DNA from 3 places in the Pseudarthrobacter quantipunctorum genome. Region 1 is predicted to be linked to each of the others. Evidence: riboswitches for the same ligand, from Rfam matches in the RefSeq annotation. Region 1 holds a riboswitch; each other region holds the start of a gene.
What was found. Region 1 has a riboswitch for S-adenosylmethionine ahead of WHH00_RS12245 (homoserine O-acetyltransferase). Riboswitches for the same ligand answer to the same signal wherever they lie in the genome.

Region 1 (3,997 bases):
AGCCGGACAGTGCCACAGGCGCCCGCGCACTCCCTATCTACCAGACCACGTCCTTCGTGTTCCCGAGCGCCGAGAGCGCCGCCAACCGCTTTGCCCTTGCTGAACTGGCACCTATCTACACCCGCATCGGCAACCCCACCCAAGAAGCCGTGGAACAGCGGATCGCCAGTCTTGAAGGCGGACTCGGGGCACTGCTGCTTAGCTCAGGCCAGGCCGCTGAAACCTTCGCTGTCCTGAACATCGCGGAGGCCGGCGACCACATCGTCGCAAGCCCCAGCCTTTACGGCGGAACGTACAATCTCTTCGCCCACACCCTGAAGAAGTTCGGCATTTCGGTCACCTTCGTCGCGGACCCGGACAACCTGGAGCAGTGGCGCGACGCCGTGCAGCCCAACACCAAGCTCTTCTTCGGCGAAGTGGTCTCCAATCCCCGGCAGGACGTCCTGGACATCGAGGGTATCTCCCAGGTGGCCCACGATGCCGGGGTGCCCCTCATTGTGGACAACACCCTGTCCACCCCGTACCTGATCCGGCCGCTGGAATGGGGAGCGGACATCGTGGTCCATTCGGCAACCAAGTACCTGGGTGGCCACGGCTCCGCCATTGCCGGCGTGATCGTGGACTCCGGCAAGTTCGATTTCGGCAAGGACGCGGCGAAGTTCCCGGGCTTCAACACTCCGGATCCCACCTACAACGGGCTGGTGTACGCCCGCGACCTCGGCAAGGACGGTGCCCTGGGCGCCAACCTGTCCTACATCCTCAAGGCACGCGTCCAGCTGCTCCGGGACCTTGGTTCCGCCGTCTCCCCGTTCAACGCCTTCCTCATTGCCCAGGGCCTGGAAACGTTGAGCCTGCGCGTGGAACGCCACGTTGCCAACGCCTTGGACGTTGCGCAGTGGCTGGAAGCGCGTGACGACGTCGAATCTGTCGCCTACGCGGGGCTGCCCTCCAGTCCTTGGTACGAGCGGGGCCGCAAATATGGCCCCAAGGGCACGGGCGCGATTGTGTCCTTCAACCTGGCTGGCGGGGCCGAGGCCGGCAAGCGCTTCGTGGACGCGCTGGAGCTGCATTCCCATGTGGCAAACATCGGTGACGTCCGCTCCCTTGTCATCCATCCGGCGTCGACCACCCACAGCCAGCTTTCCCCGGAGCAGCAGGCGGTGGCCGGGGTAACTCCCGGCCTGGTCCGGTTGTCTGTGGGAATCGAGCACATTGATGACATCCTGGCGGACCTGGAGGCGGGCTTCCGTGCCGCCAAGGCGGCCGTGGGCGCCTGAACAGGAGCAAGGGCCGACGGCGGGTCCCCGGCCCGGCGGGCGTGCTTGCCGGGCCGGGGATCGTCACAACCAGTCACACTCTTGGCGGCAGGCGGGGGCTGTTTCGTACACTCGAACCAGGTCATGAGTGCCAGTGACAGCCCCGGCTTGCTGGCCGGCAACCCTCCTTCCGCGGTGGGGTGCCCCGGGTGAAGACCTGGCCTGCCGGTCATTCGACGGCAGGCAAGCGCGTAAGAAGAGGTCTTGCCATGACGGTTACCGTCGCCCGTACCACCGTTTCCGAGCACGGAATAGTCCGCTATGCCTCCATTGGGGGACTGGAACTTGAAGCCGGCGGATACCTGCCCGACGTCACGCTGGCCTACGAAACCTGGGGCACCCTCAACGCGGACGCCAGCAATGCCGTCCTGATCGAGCACGCACTGACCGGCAGTACCCACGTGACCCGCGGCGATACCGATGAACCGGGTTGGTGGGAGCAGCTGGCCGGGCCGGGTGCACCGGTGGACACGGACCGCTTTTTTGTAGTGTCCATCAACATTGTGGGCGGTTGCTACGGGTCCACGGGGCCGTCCTCGCCGGCACCGGACGGGACTCCCTGGGGATCCCGGTTTCCCCTGGTCACGCTGCGGGACAGCACTGTGGCGGAGGCCCGGCTGGCCGACAAGCTGGGAATCAAGAGCTGGTTTGCGGTGCTGGGCGGTTCCATGGGCGGAGCCCGCGCACTTGAGTGGGCCGTCACCTTCCCGGAACGGGTGCAGCGCTGCGGGGTGATCTCCATCGGCGCCGCCAGCACGGCCGAGCAGATTGCCTTTGCCCAGGCACAGACCCTGGCGATCCGCCAGGATGCGAATTTCAACGGGGGCGATTACTACGGCGGCCCCTTCCCCGAGGATGGCCTGGCCCTGGCCCGGCGGATCGCGCACATCACCTACCGCTCTGCGGCGGAACTGGAAGGCAGGTTTGGCCGCGCACCCCAGGCTCCGGAGTCACCCCTGCAGGGCGGGGTCCTGGCCAGCCGCGGACGGTACCAGGTGGAAAGCTACCTGGACCACCAGGGGAACAAGCTGGTCCGGCGGTTTGATGCCAACAGCTACATCGCCATCACCGAGGCGCTGATGAGCCACGACATCTGCCGGGGGCGGGGGCCGCTTCCCGAGACCCTGGCGCGGTCAGGTGCGCGCTTCTTCGTGGCGGCCGTGGACTCGGACCGGCTCTACTTCCCGGCCCAGTCCCGCGAACTTGCCGCAGCTCTCCCCGGAGAAGTGGACGTGCACCTCATTACGGCGCCCATAGGTCATGACGGCTTCCTGACGGAAATAGGCCAGCTGGGCCACCAGCTCAGGGCGCATCTCTCGGACTAAAACCGCGGTTCGCGGGCCAGCAAATGTGCATTTATGCAGATAGCCTCTGCATGATTCGCCGTTGAGCTTGGCGTTCAGGCAGACCATACTCGTTGGGACCCGGCGGTTCGTGGCCAAAATCACACGTATCCGCCACAGCCTGTCCCAGTGGTGTCGAAGAAGACGCCGAAGGAGTTCATCAATGAGTACGGAAAAGTCCGCCGCGCGGCGGCCCGAGGAAACCGATGTCAAGGCCTCCGGCCTGAAGAAAGTCGTCACGGCCTCCATGGCCGGCACCGTGGTTGAGTGGTACGAATTCTTCCTTTACGCCTCCGCCGCCACGCTCGTGTTCGGCAAGCTGTTCTTCCCCAACTCCGGTACAGAGCTGGACGGCATCATTGCAGCCTTCGTCACCTACGCCGTCGGCTTCGTTGCCCGCCCCATCGGCGGCATCGTCTTCGGCCACTTCGGCGACAAGTTTGGCCGCAAGCAGTTGCTGCAGCTGAGTATCATCCTGGTGGGTGTTGCCACCTTCCTCATGGGCTGCCTGCCGACATTTGCGCAGATCGGCTACTGGGCGCCTGCGCTGCTGGTGTTCCTGCGCTTCGTCCAGGGCTTCGCAGTAGGCGGCGAATGGGGCGGCGCGGTGCTGCTCGTCGCCGAACACAGCCCCAGCAAGTCCCGCGGTTTCTGGTCCAGCTGGCCGCAGTCCGCCGTCCCCATGGGCAACCTGCTCGCCACGGCCGTGCTGTTCACCCTGTCTTCCACCCTTTCGCCCGAAGCTTTCCTCGGCTGGGGCTGGCGCGTAGCCTTCTGGCTCTCCGCAGTGATCGTCATCATTGGCTACTACATCCGCACCAAGGTCCAGGACGCACCGATCTTCCTGGAGGCCCGCAAGGAAGTCACCGTCGAGAACAAGGGCTACGGTGTGGCCGAAGTCTTCCGCCGGTACCCCCGCGGTGTGTTCACCGCCATGGGCCTGCGCTTCGCGGAGAACATCCTCTACTACCTTGTTGTCACGTTCTCCATCACCTACCTGAAAGTGGTTGTGCAGACGGACACGTCCCGCATCCTGCTCCTCCTGCTGGTGGCACACTTCATCCACTTCTGCGCAGTCCCGCTGGTGGGCAAGATGTCGGACTCCCTGGGACGCCGCCCGGTATACATGGCCGGCGCAATCCTCGCCGGAACCTGGGGCTTCTTCGCATTCCCCATGATGGACACCGCCAACGACTTCATCATCCTGGCCGCCATCACCATCGGCCTGCTGTTCCACGCCCTCATGTACGCCGGCCAGCCGTCCATCATGGCGGAAATGTTCCCCACCCGCATGCGGTACTCGGGCGTTTCCCTGGGCTACCAGGTGACCTCCATCGT
Region 2 (3,997 bases), 1.7 Mb from region 1:
CAGCTGGTGCTTTATCAACCAGCAGAAACCGGGACCTGAATCGGACTTCTGGGCAGCCATGAGCCACCGCAGGATTGCCTCCGGCCACAACGGGCTGCGCATGAAGGGCCCCGCTGCCGCCGATTACATCCTGGCGAGCTACCCCGGCCTCGTATAACAAGCCGCAGCAGACGGACAACGGCGTGGACCACGTGCTTTCGGGCACGGGGTCCACGCCATTCCTGCTTCTGCAGAGCTCCGCACCCCTGAGTCCCGCTAAGGCTCCTCGGAAGGGCCGTTCAGGCTCAGGTAGGGACGATCTTGAAGAGGAACCGCGTCCGCACCATCACCCAGAGGAGCCCCAGCACCACCGCGTAGGCCAGGGTGTTGATCAGGATGTTCCCCTGCTGCAGGGCAGGGATGTTGGCAACGACGGCTATGAGCACCACATGCATGATGAACACATAGAGGGTGGCGCGGCCCAGGGGGACCAGGAACCAGCCCAGGGCGCGCTGCACGGGTTTCCAGTACGCGGTGAGGAAGGCATAGGCCGCCACCACCAGGACCAGGACGTTCAGCAGCCGGCCCGGGGCAAGGTACGTGCGCCCGAAGAACAGGTCATACATGGTCCGGTACGCGGTATCCGGGATGATCGCCAGGCGGACGTCAAACCCGTTGGCCAGGTACGGATTGCCCCAGGACAGGAAGGCAAACGCGAAAGCCAGCGCGGTGCAGGCCGCCACCATCAAGGTATGCGCTGAAAGCCAGGCCACGATTCTCCGCCGGTGGAACCCGGCCGCCAGGCCAATGACGAACAGCACCTGCCACACCAGCAGGGGGAATGAATCCTCGAACTGCGACGGCAGGATCCGGAAGCGTGTCACCGTACCCACCGCGTACACAGCCACCGATGCCGCCAGCACCCACAGAGCTTTGCCGCGGTTCAGGGCGGCGAGGATCACCGGGCTGGCCAGCAGCAGCACCACGTACAAGCCCATCACGTTGAACTGCCACGGCCCGAACTGGAGCAGCAGGATGGCGGGAAGCACCTCTGGCGGCACGGGGAACTGGAACAGCGTTTCCATGCCCGCGTAGAGATCGTAGGTGCGGCCGGCGCCTTCGTGCCCTGCGCCGCCGGTGCCCTGGTCCACGAAGGTTGTGAGCGCATCTGTCCGGAAAACCGGCAGCAGCGACAGGAGGAAAACGCCCACCAGCACCACGAGCGCCGTGACGTAGAGCTTGCCTGCCCGGCGCGAGGTAAGGTCTACCACCGTCCCAAAATCATCTTTCGCCCTGGGCCCGTAGACCATGCCCACCACCAGGCCGGAGAACAGAACGAACAGCTCGGCGCCCGAAACAAAGCCCACCGCCTCCTGGGTCAGGAGCTGGAAGAGCGACACCATGCCCAGGTGGTTCACCACCACGAACACGATGGCCAGGCCGCGGAGCAGGTCCACGCGGGAGTCCCTGCTGGACGGGTCGCTGTAGCCCCACGCCGTGACTGCACTGACTTTGGCGGGGACTTGCCACAGCGCCACCAGGAGGAGGATGAGCGCCGCCCCCACGCTCCAGGCGGCCGCACCGGACAGTGTGTTGGACCTGACGAACGATGGACCTGCGGTGACCTCGGTAACCGGGCCCGTCACCACCGGGGATCCCTCAAGCCGGGTGCGGGCAGCGTCCGCAATTCCGGCGTTTCCGGTGAGGCGCCAGTCGATGCTGGCCACCCCCGTGTCCCGTGTACTGGTGCGTTCGTCCCAGACCACTGCGCCCGTCATTCCAAAGCCGGCTGACCCCGCAACGACCAGGACCTGGTCCCACCAGCTGTTCTTGATTTCCGATTCCGCAGCACCTCCGGCGGACGGGCTGTAAAAGGCCGAAGTCTGCAGCATCAGGGGCTTGTCCCGCCCCGAAGCATATGTCCCGTAGAAGTTTTCCCCGCCGGAGGCCGTCAGCATCTCCTGCAGCTCACCGGCGCGGGGAACGGTGTTAACTGCGGAGCCCCCTGCAGTGTCATCGTGGTAGGCCGTCAGGCCCACCCAGTCCACGGCGTCGTCCCCCGGGTAGTAGGGTTCGTAGGCTTTATCCAAGCCGTTCCAAACGCCGTCGCCATTGGTGTCCAGCAGGGAGAACCCTTCGCTTCCGGGCCCGGGCGCATTCCGGTTCCGGTCAAACGGATAGTCCTTGCCCAGGTACGGCTCCCACACCATGGCATAACCCCCGCCGGTCCCGGCATCCCGGAATGCCGCTGCCACCGCCTGGAACGACTGCCGGTAGGCGGCCGGCTGCTGGCCCCACTCCACCCAGCTGGCATTCATGTCCGGCGCAAAGCGGATGAGCAGCTGGCCCTTGAAATCCCCCTGCAACCGGCGCACTTCCCCGGCAAAGGCTGCAGCGGCGTCAGGGGTGACCTGGTCGAACGGCACAACAGGCCTTACCGTGAGCATCGCGTGGGCGCCCTGTCCGGCGGATTGCTCCAGGAAGCCCCGGATGTCGCTCTCTTCCGAGGCGCGGAACGGGAAGGCGATGTCGTGTCCGAAGATCGCGGGGGATGCCCCGAGCCGCTCGGAGAAACCCCCAGCGGTGTCCTCTCCCCATTCGAGGACTGCGCCCAGCAGCGGCTTGCCTTCCTCCGGGAGGTTTCGGGCCGCCTGCGCTGGCCCGGCGGACACCACCACAGCCAGGACGGCCATCAGCACGGCGGTGAGGACGGCAGCCATCCAATGAAGGGGCCGCGGGCGGCCGCTCGGGGCGGGACGTGCGGGAGCGGCGGCGGATGGCGTGCTGATGAAGACCCCCAGGGACTTATTCCTCAAGTGACAGGGCGGCGCCCATGGACAAACTTTATCCGGGCTGGCTCTGGTGGCAGGCACCTGGCACGTGCACGCCCAAGGTGGCGCCGCCGTCGTACGTTAAACCGAGGTGGCCGACGCACCTTTGGTGCCGCGCCTCCGCGCAGCATCCTTCAGTTACGCAACATGACGACGACGGCGGTGCGGCGCCGCGCGGCAAGTGTTACGTTTTTGGGGAGTAATGAGTACCGGCGCCAAGCCCTGACTGGCCGGTCGGCAACCCTCCTTCCACGGCGGGGTGCCTCAGGTGAATACTCGGCATATCGACCATTCGAGCTGCAAGCGTGAGAGAAGGAGATCCGTCGTGTCTGACGCACCTGCCCCTGAAGAAAAACTGTCCTACCGCCTCATCAGCGGCCCGGACAACCGTGAATTCTGCGAGCGGATCTCAAACGCCCTGGCAGAAGGCTATGTGCTGCACGGCAGCCCGGCGGCAACCTTCAACGGCACCAGCGTGATTGTGGCACAGGCCGTGGTCTTGCCGGCAGCCATCGCCTCCGCGGACGCGGCAGTGGCGGATGCCGTGGATGACCTCGAGTCCGCAGGCGACGACCTTGAGTTCGACGGCGAGGGCCACGCATGAGCTACGCAGGAGACCTGACGCCGCAGGAGGCCTGGGACAAGCTGGCACAAGGCGCCATCCTGGTGGATGTGCGCACCGAGGGGGAATGGGCCCACATCGGAATCCCGGACACCAAGGCAACAGAGAACGATCCGCTGTTCATCCAGTGGACCTTCCCCGGGGGCATTCCAAACCCTGATTTCATCAACGACCTCAACCAGCAGGCGCCCGAAGACCGCGCAACTGAACTGGTGTTCCTGTGCCGCTCCGGCCAGCGGTCCATCGCGGCGGCCATAGCGGCCACCCAGGCCGGCTTCACCTCCTACAACGTGCTGGAGGGCTTTGAAGGCGACCCCGACCGCTTCGGCGAACGCACCGTCAACGGCTGGAAAAACCGCGGCCTGCCAACAAACCTGGGAAAGATCTAAGTGACCTTCAACGAAGACGCCGCCGGCTGGAGCCCCGACACCCAGGCCGTGCGCGGCGGCCTGGACCGGACCAACTTCCAGGAAACCAGCGAAGCCATTTTCCTGAACTCAGGGTTCGTGTACGAATCTGCCGCTGCCGCCGAGCGCGCCTTCACGGGCGAGGACGAGCGCTTTGT
Region 3 (3,997 bases), 1.3 Mb from region 1:
GACGCGCACCATCAGGGCGCCTCCGAACGGCCTGCGGCCCATCACCTCCACCTCGGCATCGAGGTCTATTTCCTCGGCCGCAAGGTAGCGCAGCAGGTCCGGGTTGTCGTCGCTGATCCGGGTGATCCGGCCCGTGTGGCCCTGGTCCAGCTCGCCCATGAGGTGCGCGCGGGGCATAAAGACCGTGCCGTCCGCCGTCGGAATCGGATCACCGTGCGGATCCCGCTGGGGGTTGCCCAGCTTCGCCGCTACGCGTTCTATGAAGGTGTCCGACACGGCGTGCTCGAGCAACTCGGCCTCATCGTGGACCTCGTCCCAGCTGTACCCCAGCTGCTGGACGAGGTAGGTCTCGATCAGGCGGTGCCGGCGCACCATGGAAAGGGCGAGCTGCAGGCCGGCGTCCGTGAGCCTGATGGCACTGTACGGCTTGTGGTCCACCAGGCCCTGGTCCTTCAGCTTCCGGACCATCTCTGAGACGGATGAGTTCGCCACCCCCAGGCGCTGGGCCAGCTGGGAGGACGTGATGGGTTTGTCCTGCCATTCAGTGAAGGAATAGATGACCTTGACGTAGTCCTCAATGGAGGAGGAGGGCGCGCTGGTCTTCACAGGATCCAGCCTACCGGCTGCCCCTGCCCACGCGCGGGCTGCCAGCCGCTCATGCCCTGACCGCCCGCCATGACAGTGTCAGGTACGGCAGCTCCAGTGCCTCGTCCGGCCCGTGGCCGAGGTGGTCATGGAGATACCAGTCAAGGTTTGCAAGCACCTTCGCCCGGGTGGCCTCACCGGCGCGCAGGTAATAGCTGCGGGATTTCGTCAGTTCCATCAGGTCCGCGGTTGTGACGGAGTCCTGCCAGTGCGTGACATGCTCCTCCAAGCCCTCAAACTCAGGTCCTATGAGCGGGCGGTGGCCGGGTTTGTAAACGTCCCCGGCATGCATGATCCTGGAAAGCCGGTGGACCCAGGGAACCGACGTGTCCAGCTGGTTCCAGACCAGTCCCAGCGTTCCGCGCTGGCGGAGGACGCGGGCAAGTTCCGTGCTCGCCCGCAACGCGTCGCACCAGTGCCAGGCCTGGGCTACGGTAACGACGTCGAAGGCCTCGTCAGGCAGGCCGGTCGCCTCCGCGGTGCCAAGGACAGCCGTGGCGGCGGGATAGTGCTCGGCCAACTGCCTGAGCATGTCCGCTGAGGGATCTACGGCCGTGACGGACAGCCCCAGGCCCAGCAGCAGTTCGGTGAATTTGCCGGTGCCGGCGCCAACGTCGAGCGCATCGCGGGCCGCGGAAGGCACCAGCCAGCGCGCTGAGTCGGCAGGGTAGCCGGGCCGCACCTGCTGGTAGTGCTTGCCGCCGTCCTGGAAACTCAGGCCGAGCTCCCGGCGCCGGCCGTGATCCAGCCGTGGGCCACCCCGTGCCACGCGCGGCCTCCTTCATCCGGTACTTTTAGTGTCCTCCGAATTTACCGCATGAGCTGCAGCAGGGCGGCGGCCGACAGGCCGGCCCCAGGTCAGTCGTCGAGGCAGGGCGCGGCGCCGGCTGTTCCCGGGGTGTTGGGCGCCCAATGGGGGTATGTACGGTTGTCATTGGCGGGAACCCAGCGGCCCGCGTCCACCACATAGTCCCAGCCCAGGCCCTTGCTCCGAAGGTCCCGGATGCCCGCCAGCAGCCGCTCGGCATCTTCCAGCCTTGAGCCGACGCCGAAGCTGGCTCGAAGGGAACCGGACGGAAGTCCCAGCCGCTTCAGCAGCGGGTGCGCGCAGAACCGGCCGTCGCGCAGGCCCACCCCGTGTTCGGCCGACAGGTAAGCGGCCACCAGGCCGGCGTCGTATCCTTCCACGGAGAAGTTGACCACGCCGATCGTGTCGGTGTCCGGGTTGGTGTCCTTGAAGATCTGGTGGACGGTCACGCCGTCGATCTCCTGCAGGCCGTCCACCAGGAATGAACGGATGGCGGATTCGTGGGCGTGCCAGCGGTCCTGGTCCAGCTCCGCGATGACCTGGGTCGCCCGGGCCAGCGTCGCCGCACCGAGCACGTTGGGTGATCCGCCCTCGTGGCGGGCCGGACCGGTTGCCCAGCTGACGCCGTCGAGCCTTGCTTCCTTGACGGCGCCTCCGCCTGCGAGGTGCGGTGTGCCGGCGTCGAGCCAGTCCGGCCGGCCAACCAGCACGCCGGCACCAAAGGGTGCGTACAGCTTGTGGCCCGAGAAGGCGAGGTAGTCGACGTCGTCCGTGGTGATGTTGACGCGCCGGTGCGGCGCCAGCTGGGCCGCGTCCACAGCGATCCGTGCGCCGTGCTCGTGCGCCAGCGCGGCAAGGGCGCGGATGGGGAGGATTTCGCCGGTGACGTTGGAAGCCCCGGTCACGGCGAGCAGGCTCACGCTGCCCTGCTGCAGCTCCGCACGGACGGCGTCAATGGTTCCGGCAATGGTGTCCGCTGCCACGATGCTGCGGTGGGGGACGCCCTGCCACGGAAGCAGGTTGGCATGGTGCTCGATGTCGAGGTACAGGACGTCGCCGTCCGGCCGTCCGTCGGTGGCCGGCAGACAGCCCGCCAGCAGGTTCAGGGAGTCTGTGGTGTTCCGGGTGAAGATTACCGAATCGTCCGGACGGCCGCCCACGAAGTCGCGGACGATCGCACGGGCATTTTCATACACCGAGGTGCTGATCTGGGAGGCGTAGCCTGCACCGCGGTGGACGCTCGCGTAGAAGGGCAGGATCTCGTTGAGGTAGGCCGACACCACCGAGAGGGCGGGAGCGGACGCGCCATAATCCAGGTTGGCGTACCGGACGTGGCCGCCGTGGATCAGGGGAGCCAGGATTTCGGCACCGCTGACGGCCGCGAGCGGACGGCCGGCGGCGGCCCGGCGCTGGTCGAAGAGCGCTGATGATTCCGGCGGAACGGCCTGATGCCGGACAGCGGCTTGGGGGGAGACAGCGGCTTGGGGGGAGACGGTGGCAGTTGTCACAGAGACCTCACTTCAAAACAGGACTCCGTGCAGGAATCCGCGCTTGCCGCATCCCTTCCGGACCGGCCTGGTCGTCACCCGGGGCACCCCACCGCGAATGGAGGGTTGCCGGCCAGCAAACCGGGGTTTTGCGCTGGCACTCGTGACCTGCTTAAGAGCGTAGAACATGGGCCGCGAAGGTTAAAAGCCCGCAGGAATGTTAAGGGCTTTGTTACGCGCGGTTGAAAAGGAGCGGTTGAATCGAAGATCACGACGGCGGACGCCTCCTTTCGGGGGCGTCCGCCGTCGATTATTTCGTGATCCGTGGACTAGAGGAGGTCGTCCAGATTCGGATTCAGGCGCCGCAGCACCTCGGAGTGGAGGATGGAATTCGTGGCCAGGGCGTTCCCGCCGAACGGACCGTCCTCGCCCTCCAGCGAGGTAAAGCGGCCCCCCGCTTCCACCACAATGGGCACCAGCGCGGCCATGTCGTAGAGATTCAGTTCAGGTTCACAGGCGATGTCCACCGAACCTTCGGCCACCATGCAGTAGGACCAGAAGTCGCCAAAGGCCCGGGTCCGCCACACGTCCTCGGTGAGCCCTAGAAATTCGTCAAGGTTTCCACGTTCCTTCCAGCCGCCAAGGCTCGAGTAAGAGAGGGAAGCATCGGACAGGCTGGACACATTGGACACCCGAAGGCGGGTTGCGGCGGCGAGCGAACGCCCCATATAGGCTCCCATGCCCTTGGCGGCCCACCAGCGCTTGCCAAGGGCAGGCGCGCTGACCACGCCCACCACCGGTTCGCCTTCATCCACCAGGGCGATCAGGGTGGCCCAGACCGGGACGCCCCGGACGAAGTTCTTGGTGCCGTCAATGGGGTCGATAATCCACCGCCGCGACCCATGCCCCGTGCTGCCGAACTCCTCACCGAGGACGGCATCGCGGGGACGGGAGCGGGAGAGCTGGCCGCGGATGGCTTCCTCGGCTGCCTTGTCCGCATCGGTGACGGGCGTCAGGTCCGGCTTGGTCTCAATGTGGAGGTCCTGGGCCTTGAAGC

Region 2: linked by a shared signal. The riboswitch ahead of WHH00_RS00390 (DUF1737 domain-containing protein) and the one ahead of WHH00_RS12245 (homoserine O-acetyltransferase) in region 1 are both predicted to bind S-adenosylmethionine.
Region 3: linked by a shared signal. The riboswitch ahead of WHH00_RS06520 (aminotransferase class V-fold PLP-dependent enzyme) and the one ahead of WHH00_RS12245 (homoserine O-acetyltransferase) in region 1 are both predicted to bind S-adenosylmethionine.

Annotation. Positions count from the first base shown of each region.
Region 1 covers NZ_CP148033.1:2,687,342-2,691,338, reverse strand. Annotated here, with positions in the region: gene WHH00_RS12250 (bifunctional o-acetylhomoserine/o-acetylserine sulfhydrylase) at 1-1,277, shown strand, start outside; SAM riboswitch class IV at 1,397-1,512, shown strand; gene WHH00_RS12245 (homoserine O-acetyltransferase) at 1,526-2,641, shown strand; gene WHH00_RS12240 (MFS transporter) at 2,823-3,997, shown strand, end outside.
Region 2 covers NZ_CP148033.1:89,165-93,161, reverse strand. Annotated here, with positions in the region: gene WHH00_RS00400 (hypothetical protein) at 1-157, shown strand, start outside; gene opgC (OpgC domain-containing protein) at 285-2,699, opposite strand; SAM riboswitch class IV at 3,009-3,122, shown strand; gene WHH00_RS00390 (DUF1737 domain-containing protein) at 3,136-3,414, shown strand; gene WHH00_RS00385 (rhodanese-like domain-containing protein) at 3,411-3,821, shown strand; gene WHH00_RS00380 (O-succinylhomoserine sulfhydrylase) at 3,822-3,997, shown strand, end outside.
Region 3 covers NZ_CP148033.1:1,420,356-1,424,352, forward strand. Annotated here, with positions in the region: gene WHH00_RS06510 (metal-dependent transcriptional regulator) at 1-606, opposite strand, end outside; gene WHH00_RS06515 (class I SAM-dependent methyltransferase) at 656-1,414, opposite strand; gene WHH00_RS06520 (aminotransferase class V-fold PLP-dependent enzyme) at 1,504-2,961, opposite strand; SAM riboswitch class IV at 2,996-3,109, opposite strand; gene hisN (histidinol-phosphatase) at 3,270-3,997, opposite strand, start outside.